DNA from 2 places in the Nocardioides nanhaiensis genome. Region 1 is predicted to be linked to the other one. Evidence: predicted binding sites of a transcription regulator. Region 1 holds the regulator's gene; the other holds the start of a gene.
What was found. Region 1 encodes LexA, which represses DNA repair genes until DNA is damaged. Its sites were predicted from a motif close to TCGAACANNTGTTCGA; they were not measured.
Positions count from the first base shown of each region.

Region 2: a site for LexA is predicted at 2,692-2,707, ahead of ABD948_RS17915 (DUF6504 family protein). Genes of this name have one in related genera too.

Region 1 covers NZ_BAABIM010000002.1:340,490-345,597, forward strand. Annotated here, with positions in the region: gene ABD948_RS09775 (sulfatase family protein) at 1-1,222, opposite strand, end outside; gene lexA (transcriptional repressor LexA) at 1,361-2,110, shown strand; gene ABD948_RS09785 (MXAN_6640 family putative metalloprotease) at 2,211-3,848, shown strand; gene ABD948_RS09790 (alkaline phosphatase D family protein) at 3,974-5,108, shown strand, end outside.
Region 2 covers NZ_BAABIM010000004.1:182,938-188,045, reverse strand. Annotated here, with positions in the region: gene ABD948_RS17935 (phytoene desaturase family protein) at 1-876, opposite strand, end outside; gene ABD948_RS17930 (DUF4126 domain-containing protein) at 913-1,539, opposite strand; gene ABD948_RS17925 (YbaK/EbsC family protein) at 1,569-2,042, opposite strand; gene ABD948_RS17920 (hypothetical protein) at 2,112-2,609, shown strand; gene ABD948_RS17915 (DUF6504 family protein) at 2,811-3,146, shown strand; gene ABD948_RS17910 (SAV_6107 family HEPN domain-containing protein) at 3,155-3,622, shown strand; gene glgC (glucose-1-phosphate adenylyltransferase) at 3,634-4,878, opposite strand; gene glgA (glycogen synthase) at 4,954-5,108, shown strand, end outside.

The DNA.
Region 1 (5,108 bases):
CCGGTCCCCGCATCGACAGCGGGATCTGCAGCGCCTCCTCGTAGGGGAGGTCCTTGGTGGACACCCCGTGCTCGCCGAGCAGGTAGCCGTTGTCGGAGGTGTAGACGACCACCGTGTCCGCCAACTCCCCGGTGCGGCGCAGCGCCCGGATCGCCGCCGCATTGGCCTCGTCGATCGCCTGCAGGTTGCGGATCCGGTGGCGGAAGAGCACGGTCTGGTCGGCCAGCCCCCTCCGCGCCAGCCGCTTGACGGCGGAGGGCTTGCCCGCCAGCCGCGGGTCGGTGACCGACGGCTTGTCGCGGTTCGGCGGCAGCGTCCTCCTGAACAGGCCGGCGTGACGCGCGGCCGCCGGCGGCGGGCCCCACCGGCCACGGCGGTCGGTGGCGTCGTGCGGGCCCACGTGCGAGGCCCAGATGAAGAACGGCTTGCGCTGCCGGGCGTAGGTGGTGATGAGACGGACGGTCTCGCGCGAGATGACGTCGGAGGAGTGGGTGCTGCGCGAAGTCGTGAGCGGATCGCCGTTGTTGACGAAGGTCGACCCGAAGTAGTCGTAGATCCCTCCGGAGATCGGCGACCAGAAGTCCCAGCCGGGCATCCGGCGCGCGTTGCGACCGGGGTAGCCGTTCATCATCTTGCCGACGAGCGCCGTGCGGTACCCGGCGCCGCGCATCCAGGTCGCCAGGTTGCTCGTGGCGTTGTGCCGCATGAAGGTCTCGTACCCGCCGAAGCGGCCGGTGTTGTGCCGGACCCCGTTGTTCTGGGCGTACTCACCGGTCAGGATCTCGGCCCGGGCCGGGCAGCAGAGCGGGTGGGGGTTCACGGCATCGGGGAAGTCGATGCCGGCTCGCGTGAGCAGCCGCCGCGTGCGCGGCATCCAGCGCATCTCCGTGTCGGTCTGGTCGTCGGCGGTGATGAGCAGGATGTTGGGGCGACCACCCCGCGCCGGCGCGGTCGGGAGCATCGCGCGAGACACGTGCGTCAGCACCGGCCGCGCGCCGCCACCGGCCCACGCGGGCCTCGCGTCCGACGACGGACCGGCAACCCCGGCGGCGCCGGCACGCGGGCCGCCGGCTGCAGCACCGGCCTGCGCCGGCGCGGGCTCAGCGCCCCCGACCGCGCAGGAGGAGACCAGGAGCGCGCCGACGACGGTGCCGACGACAGCCCTGACGACAGCGCGGGGCGCGACCCGTCGGCGCATGCCGGTGCGCGGGGCGAGGTGCATGGGGAGAACTATGCAGACCCGGGCGCGAGAAGGAGGACTTTGCGCCCTTCTCGGTCGCCCGCCGCGCCCGCGACACCGGCGACACGCCGTTCGAACAGGTGTTTGAAGTCCGCCCCCGGCGCGGTCTAGGTTGAGCCCATGGCTGCCACCCCGCGCGACAACGCCCGCTCCCGCACATCCGGCAACCGGGTGTCCCAGCTGCCCGACGGCCCGCCGGACGCGACCGGCCTCACCCCGCGCCAGCAGCGCATCCTCAACCACATCAAGGACAGCATCGAGAAGCGCGGCTACCCGCCCAGCATGCGCGAGATCGGTGGCGCCGTGGGCCTCACCAGCTCCTCCAGCGTGGCCCACCAGCTGCGCGTGCTGGAGGAGAAGGGCTTCCTCAAGCGCGACCCCAACAGGCCCCGCGCCATCGAGGTGTTCCTGCCCGAGGTCATGGCCGCGCGCCGCTCGCTCGGTGCCGCCGAGGAGTCCTCCTACGACGAGACCGGGATCGGCGACGCCGCACCGGCCGCCGCCCTGGTGCCGATGGTCGGTCGGATCGCCGCGGGCGGGCCGATCCTCGCCGAGGAGCGTGTCGAGGACGTGTTCCCGCTCCCCCGCCAGCTCGTGGGCGAGGGGCAGCTGTTCCTCCTCGAGGTGCGGGGCGAGTCGATGGTCGACGCGGCGATCTGCGACGGCGACTACGTCGTCATCCGTCAGCAGCAGACCGCCAACAACGGCGAGATCGTGGCCGCGATGATCGACGGCGAGGCCACGGTCAAGACCTTCCAGAAGAAGGGCAAGCAGGTGTGGCTGATGCCGCACAACCCCGACTTCGAGCCCATCGACGGCACCCATGCCACGATCCTCGGCAAGGTCACCGCGGTCCTGCGACGACTGTGATCGGCACGAGCCGCCGCTGACGTGGCGGCCGTGTCGGTGGCGAGCCGTACACTCCGCGGGGTCAGGCCCACCCCGGGCCCCCACCACCCCCGGAGTCCTCGTGATCCGTCGCCGATCCGCCCCTCGCACGCTCGTGCGCAGCACCCTGGCGCTGCTCGCCGCCACCGCCCTCGCCCTCGCGGCGGGGCCCCTGCCGGCGACGGCCGCACCGCTCGCGGCCCCGGCCGCCGTGGCGGACGGCGAGGGCGCCTCCGGCGCGGCCCGCGCCGCGCTGGCCCGCGTCGAGCAGCTGCTGGCACCCGGGTTCTCGGCGCAGTCCGGTCGCGCGACGTCGCGCGACGTCACGATGGCGCTGCGCGACCTGGCCCTGCAGCGCTCCGCGCTGCGCGGAGCCGACCGCGCCCGGGCCGCCGCGTTCCTGGCGCGCCCCACCGACCCCCCGGGCTCTTCCAACCCGGACTCGCCGTTCTCCTACGGCAACGTGCCCTCCGAGCGGGCCTGCAACAGCGAGGTGTGCGTGCACTGGGTCGAGAGCGGGCCCAACGCGCCGAGCCTGGCCGACCCCAACGGCAACGGGCGTCCCGACTGGATCGACACCACCTACAGCACCGTCGCGGCCGTCCACGACCAGTACGTCGCGGCCGGGTACCGCTCGCCGAAGCCCGACGCCGGGCGGGGCGGCAGCAACGCCACCGACGTCTACGTCGCCGACCTCGGGCCCGGCCTCTACGGCTACTGCACCAGCGACGAGCGCATCCGCAACAGCGGTCCTCGCGACGCCTGGGCCTACTGCGTGGTCGACAACGACTACGCCGGCTTCCCCACCAACACCCCCACCGAGAACCTGCAGGTCACGGTGGCCCACGAGTTCTTCCACGCCGTCCAGTTCGGCTACGACATCGCCGAGGACCTGTGGTTCCTCGAGGGCACCGCCGCCTGGGTCGAGGACGAGATGTACGACGGCGTCGACGACAACCTGCAGTACCTGCGGGCCAGCCCGCTGCGCGAGCCGACCGTCCCGCTCGACACCTTCGACTCCGCCACCGGCTACCACTACGGCACCTGGATCTTCTTCCGCTACCTCTCCGAGCGCTTCCCTGCCGCCCAGGGCGGGCTCCCCACCATCGTGCGCGACATGATCCGGCGCACCGACTCCCGGCGCGGAGCGCCCGACCAGTACTCGATGCAGGCGGTGAAGAGCGTGCTGGCCGCGCGCAAGCAGCAGCTGCCCCGCCTCTACGCCACGTTCGCCAGCGCCAACAGGCGCCCCTTCGCGACCTACGACGAGGCGCGCGCCAACCGCTACCCGGTCGCGCCGCTCGCCAAGCGCTACCGGCTCGGCGCCGGCACGACCCGCCGCGGCTCCTTCCGCGCCGACCACATGACCAGCGCCACCGTCCGCGCCACCCCGGCCCCCGGGCTGCGCAACGCGGCCTGGAAGCTGCGCATCGGCCTGCAGATGGCGCCGTCGGCTCGCGGCAGCGCCGCGGTCGCGTCCCTGACCCTGCGTGATGGCACCGTGCGCAAGCTCGCCATCCCGATCGGACCCCGTGGCGGCGGCCGCAAGGTGGTGCCCTTCACGGCCGGGCAGGTCAAGCACGTCGAGCTCACGATGGTCAACGCCGGCACCCAGTACCGCTGCTTCGTGCGGGGCCCGTCCTCCTGCCAGGGCGTCTCGCGCAACGACGACGTGCTGGAGCGCTTCACGCTGCAGGTGGTCGGACGCGCCGGCTCCTGACCCGGCAGGCGTCGGCCGACGCCTGACCGGTGACGGCCGGCGCTCCGGGCGAACGGTCGGTGAACTCGTGCCACCGATCCGGTCGTTCGGGTGACGCCGGGCGCGCGGTGTCGTTGACTCTCGATGTGAGCCCACGCCCCGCCTCGTCCCCGCTCGACGCCGCTCCCGTCACCGACTCCGGTCCCGCCCTGCCCCGCCGGGCCGTGCTGGCCACCGGAGCGGGTGCGGCGGCCGTCGGTGTGCTGGCGGGCGCGGGCGTCGCCCCCGCCGAGGCCGCCGGCCGGCGGGTCTTCCGCCACGGCGTCGCCTCGGGTGACCCGTTGCCGCGGCGCGTGGTCATCTGGACCCGCGTCACGCCGACCTCGGCGAGTCGACCGGGGTCCGGGCGCGGCCCGGCGGTCACCGTCTCCTGGGAGGTCGCCACGGACGCCCGCTTCCGCAGGGTCGTGCGCCGCGGCAGCTTCGCCACCGGCCCCCACCGCGACCACACCGTCAAGGTCGACGTCGCGGGGCTGCGACCGGCCACCGAGTACCACTACCGGTTCACCTACCGCGGGGCTCGCAGCCGGGTGGGCCGCCTGCGCACGGCCCCCGCGGCCACGGCCAGGCCGCGCAACCTGCGCCTGGGCATCGTGTCCTGCGCCAACTGGCAGGCCGGCTTCTTCGCCGCCTACCGGGCCCTGGCGCAGCGCGACGACCTGCACGCGGTGCTGCACCTGGGCGACTACCTCTACGAGTACGCGCCGGGCGAGTACGGCGAGGGCAGCGAGGAGCGCGACGTCCGGCGTCACGACCCGGCGCGCGAGATCGTGAGCCTGGAGGACTACCGGCGCCGTCACGCCCAGTACAAGACCGACCCCGACCTGCAGGCGCTGCACGCGCGCTACGCCTTCATCGTCACCTGGGACGACCACGAGGTCACCAACGACCAGTGGCGTGCCGGAGCCGAGAACCACCAGCCCGACGAGGGCTCCTACCGCGCGCGCCGCGCTCGCGCCCACCGCGCCTACGACGAGTGGATGCCGGTGCGGATGGGTGGCACCGCGGCCCTGCGCGACGGCACCCGCCTCTTCCGGCGGCTGCGCTTCGGCCGGCTCGCCGAGATCAGCATGCTCGACCTGCGCACCTACCGCAGCCAGCAGGTGCGCACCCCCGCCCCGACGCCGGTGCCGGCGCCCACCCCCGGTGTCAGCGACCCCGACCGCACCATCCTCGGCGCCCAGCAGCTCGCGTGGCTCAAGGCCTCGCTGCGGCGCGGCG
Region 2 (5,108 bases), on a different contig from region 1:
CAGCGGAGCGAGCGCGGGCAGGCGTCGCGGGTCGACGGCGACCACGACGGCGTCGGCGGCGTGCTCGCCCTCGGCGGTGCGCACGGCGACGGCGCGGCCCTCGCGCAGCACCAGGTCGAGTGCGGTGGTGCCGGTCAGCACGGTGACCTTGCGGGTGGTCAGGCGTCGCTCGAGCGCGGGCAGCAGCCCGCCCAGCGCCGTCCGGCCGCCCGGGACCCGCCAGGCGCCGAAGGACTGCTCGAGGTAGCTCTGCACCCCCGCCCAGGCGGGCACGTTGCGCAGGTGGTGGCCGTCGGCCACGAAGGGGTGGCCCGCGATGAGCGCCAGGCGCTCGTCGCGGAAGGCCCGGCGCAGCCGCTTGTGCAGCGTCTCGCGGCTGTCGAGCAGGCCGGTGACGGCGCGCACGGTCTCGCGGGGGAGGTGATCGGGGTCCCACGGCACCTCGGCCCAGTGGCGGCGCAGCACCTCCCAGGTCTCGGCGTAGCCGTCGGTGTGGGCCAGCCAGGCGTCACCCAGCCCGGGGCCCAGCTCGTCGAGGGCGCGCTTGTTGGCCGCGCGCGACCCGCCGGCGCGCAACCGCACCGAGGTGCCGTCGGCGAAGCGGTGCTCGCGCACCACCTCGAGCGGCTCCAGCTCGGCCTTCAGCTCCGCCTCCAGCGGGCGGCCGGACTTGCGGAAGAGGTCGCGCAGCACCGCGGGGACGAACGTGAAGGAGGCGCCGGCGTCCCAGGCGAACCCCTCGTGCTCCACGGGCACGAGCGGGCCGCCCACGCGCGCCGAGGCCTCCAACAGGGTCACCTCGTGGCCCAGCTTGGCCAGGCGCACGGACGCCGCGATGCCGCCGAGTCCACCGCCCACCACCACCACGCGCGCCATGCGCTGCAGGATAGGGGCCCGGTCGGGAGGGACGGCTCAGCGCACCCGGGGAGGTGGGGTGCCGGGCGGGCCGACGCCACCGGCCGAGGGGCGACGTCGGCTCCGCCAGCGCGCGACGCCGCGGCGGACGAGCCGCACCGCCAGCCAGAGGAGCACCAGGCCCAGCGCCAGCAGCAGACCCGCGACGGCGGCCGCCCAGCGCGGGTGCTCGATCGCCAGCCAGACCACGCCCAGGACCGCGACGTCCTCGCCCAGGCTGGCGGCCACGTTGGTGACCGGCTCGGGGGAGCCGTTGATGGCCAGGCGGGTGCCGGCCTTGACCAGGTGCGAGGCGAGCGCGGTGCCACCGCCCACGACGCCGAGCACCGCATGGTCCAGCGACGACGCGTCGCCGGCCAGCAGCACCCCCACCACCGCGCCCGCGGTGGGGCGGATCGCGGTGGAGACGACGTCCCACGTGGAGTCGAGGTAGGGGATCTTGTCGGTCACGAACTCCAGCGCGTACAGGACGCCGGCCACAGCCAGCACGTCCCCGCGGCCCAGGGCGTCGGGCACCTCGGCCAGGTCCCCGAGCCGGTCGGCCACGCCGAGCACGAGCACCACCAGGTAGCAGTTGACACCGCTGGCCCACCCGCTCGAGAAGGCCAGTGCCAGGGACTCCACGGTGGTCTCCTCGGATGGGGTGGGCCGACTCAGGCGACGTCGATGGTGGGCGCGCCGGTGAGGGCGGCGAGCTCCGCGTGCGTGGTGGAGAAGACCGCGGCCGGGTGCCCCGCCGCGGCCCACACGACGTCGTGCCGGGCCAGCCAGGAGTCCAGGTAGGTGGGCACCGGTGCCGGGTGGGCGATCGGCGAGACCCCGCCGATGGCCTGCCCGGTGTGCTGCTTGACGAACTCCGGCGTGGCGCGCGTGAGCCGCTCCACCCCGACGGTGCGGCCCACCAGGGCGGTGTCGACCCGGTGGGCGCCGGAGGTGAGCACCAGCACCGGCGCGCCCTCGGCGTCGAAGAGCAGGCTGTTGGCGATCGCCCCCACCTCGCACCCCAGTGCCTCGGCGGCGAGTGCGGCGGTGTGCACGGAGTCGGGCAGAATGACCACGTCGCCACGACCGCCGAGCCGGGAGTGCTCGGTGCGGAACCGGGTGATCGACGGATGCTCGGTCGCCATGGGTGCGACAGTAGTGGCCCGAGCAGTGGCCCGCACCGTCGTGGCCCCGACCCCCAGGAGACCGATTCCATGTCCTCGTCCGAGGCCGCGCCCGCCGCCCCCGCCCCCGGGGTCGACCGCGCCCCCGACGGGCGTCCCGCCTCCATCGGGCGGGTGATCTGGCTGGTGCGGGGTCTGGTGGCCGCCGGCGCCGTCGTCACCGTGCTCGTCGTCGTCTTCTGGGACCAGCTGGTGGCCGCCTGGTCGGCCGGTCACCCTCCGGGCAGCGCGATCCAGCAGCCGGTGTTCGTGCCGGTGGTGATCGTCTCCTACCTGACCATCGGCGGGTTGCTGCTGACCCTGCTGCCCTTCCTGCGCGGCGGGCACGACTGGGCGCGCTGGTCGCTGGTGGCCACCATCGGGCTCATCGTGCTGGCCACGGTGGGTGGGCTGCGCACCTCGCCGCCCACGGTCTTCGTGCTCTGCGGGGCCGTCTCGCTGGTCTACAACGCCGTCATCCTCTTCTCGCTGCTGCGCCCCGACACCCACCGGTTCCTGCGCGGCACGGGCTCCTCCACCGCCGTCTGACCGCCGTCCGACCGCCGTCCGACCGCGTCTGAGCGCCGGTCCCTTGTGACTGTCGGTGGTGGGGTGTAGCGTCCTGCCATGTTCGAACACGCGTTCGAACTCACCGGCGGGGGCGACCTCGACCCCCGCCTCCGCCGGTGCTCAGACGCTGCACGAGCGGGTGCAGGGCGGCCGGCGCGAGCCGGGGTGAGGCGGTGGGGGATGCGGCGCTACGACGACGAGGTGGCGGTACGGACGACGGGTGCGGGGGCGCCCGACCAGTTCGTGTGGCGCACCGGGCTCTGGCAGGTCCAGCGGGTCCAGGCGCACTGGGTGCAGACCGGCGCCTGGTGGCTGCGTCGGCCCGAGGCCGCGGCCGCGCTGGCCGGTGCCGGTGGGGCGGCGTCGGCGCCCGAGGTGCGCACCGGCGGTGGGCCCGAGCTGGCCGAGCAGCGCTGCTGGCGCGTCGAGGCCCGGCGCCCGGGCGCCACCGGCGTCTTCGAGCTGGTCCTCGAGGTCGCCGAGGGCTGCTGGCGGCTCACGGGCTGCGCGGACTGAGGCCCGCGATGACCACCCCGACGAGCACCCCCGCGCACGAGCAGCACGTGAGCCCCTACACGCTGCCCGCCACCACCCACTCCTACCTGCAGCGGTCGGCGGAGTCGCTGGCCGAGGCGATGGTCTCCACCGACCTCGCGGCGCGCTACGCCGGCGCGCACGTGGCCGCGCTGCGGGCCGCGGCCGCGCTGCTCGCCGCCCGCGCCCGCCCGGCGCCCGCCCGGCGCCGTCCGCAGAAGAACGCCTGGGTGCTGCTGGCCGAGGTGGCGCCCGAGCTGGGGGAGTGGGCCACCTTCTTCGCCGCGGGCGCTGCCAAGCGCGCCGCCGCCGAGGCGGGCTCCACGCGGTCGATCACCGAGCGGGAGGCCGACGACCTGGTGCGCGACGCCGACCGGTTCCTGGCCGTCGTCGAGCAGGCGCTGGGGCTGGTGCCCCACGCCCCGGCCCCCGTGCAGCTGGCCCGCCGCGCGGGCTGAGGGCTGAGGGCTCAGCGCTCGAACGCCTCGTCCTTGCCCAGCACCGTGAGTCCGTCCACCACGCGGAACCCGCGCGCGGCGTCGGCCTCGGGGTCCACGCCCAGCTGCTCGCCCGGCGGCACCACCACGTTCTTGTCCAGGATCGCGTTGCGCACCACCGCGCCGGCGCCGATCCGCACGTTGTGCAGCAGCACCGAGTCGCTCACCTCGGCGCCGGTCTCCACCCGCACCGCCGGAGAGAGCACCGATCGCGCCACGGTCCCGCCGGTCACCACCACGCCCTGCGAGAGCACCGCGTCGTAGGCCTGGGCGGCGCGCTCCTCGGCGCCCTGCACCAGCTTCGCCGGGGCGTAGGGACCGTGCGAGGTGAGGATCGGCCAGTCGTAGTTGTAGAGGTTGAACACCGGCAGCGGCGAGACCAGGTCCATGTGCGCGTCGTAGTAGGAGCCCAGCGTCCCCACGTCGCGCCAGTAGCCGCGGTCGCGGTCGGTGGCGCCGGGCACGTCGTTGTCGCGGAAGTCGTACACGCCGGCGTCGTCACGCGCCACGAAGGCCGGCACGATGTCGCCGCCCATGTCGTGCATCGTGCCCTCGGTGTCGGCGTCGCGGGTCACGGCCTCCACCAGCGCCTTGGCGTCGAACACGTAGTTGCCCATCGAGGCGAGGATCTCGCCGGGGGAGTCGGGCAGGCCCACGGGATCGGTCGGCTTCTCCAGGAACTCCCGGATCCGCGAGGGCTGGTCGGGGTGCACGTCGATGACGCCGAACTGGTCGGCCATCGAGATCGGCTGGCGGATCGCCGCCACCGTGCAGGCCGCGCCCGAGGCCACGTGCTGCTCCACCATCTGGCTGAAGTCCATCCGGTACACGTGGTCGGCGCCGACGACGACCACCAGGTCGGGCTCCTCGTCGCGGATCAGGTTGAGCGACTGGAAGATCGCGTCGGCGCTGCCGAGGTACCAGTGCTTGCCCACCCGCTGCTGGGCCGGCACCGGCGCCACGTAGTTGCCGAGCATCGCCGACATGCGCCAGGTGCTGGTGACGTGCCGGTCGAGGCTGTGCGACTTGTACTGCGTCAGCACGACCACCTTGAGGTAGCCGGAGTTCACGACGTTCGACAGGGCGAAGTCGATGAGGCGGTAGGTGCCGCCGAACGGCACGGCGGGCTTCGCGCGGTCGGCGGTCAGCGGCATCAGCCGCTTCCCCTCTCCCCCCGCGAGCACGATGGCCAGGACCTTGCGACGTGGGCTGCTCACACCGACGACCCTAGCCGTGACGGGGCTCACGGCGACACCGCCGCAGCCGGTAGGTTCGCGCCCATGGCCCAGCCGCTGCGCGTCGACGTGCTCACCAAGGAGTACCCCCCGGAGATCTACGGCGGGGCGGGGGTGCACGTGGCCGAGCTGGTGCGGGCCTTGCGGGCCCGCGACGACCTCGAGACCCGGGTTCACGCCTTCGGCGCCCCGCGCGACGAGGCGCTGACGAC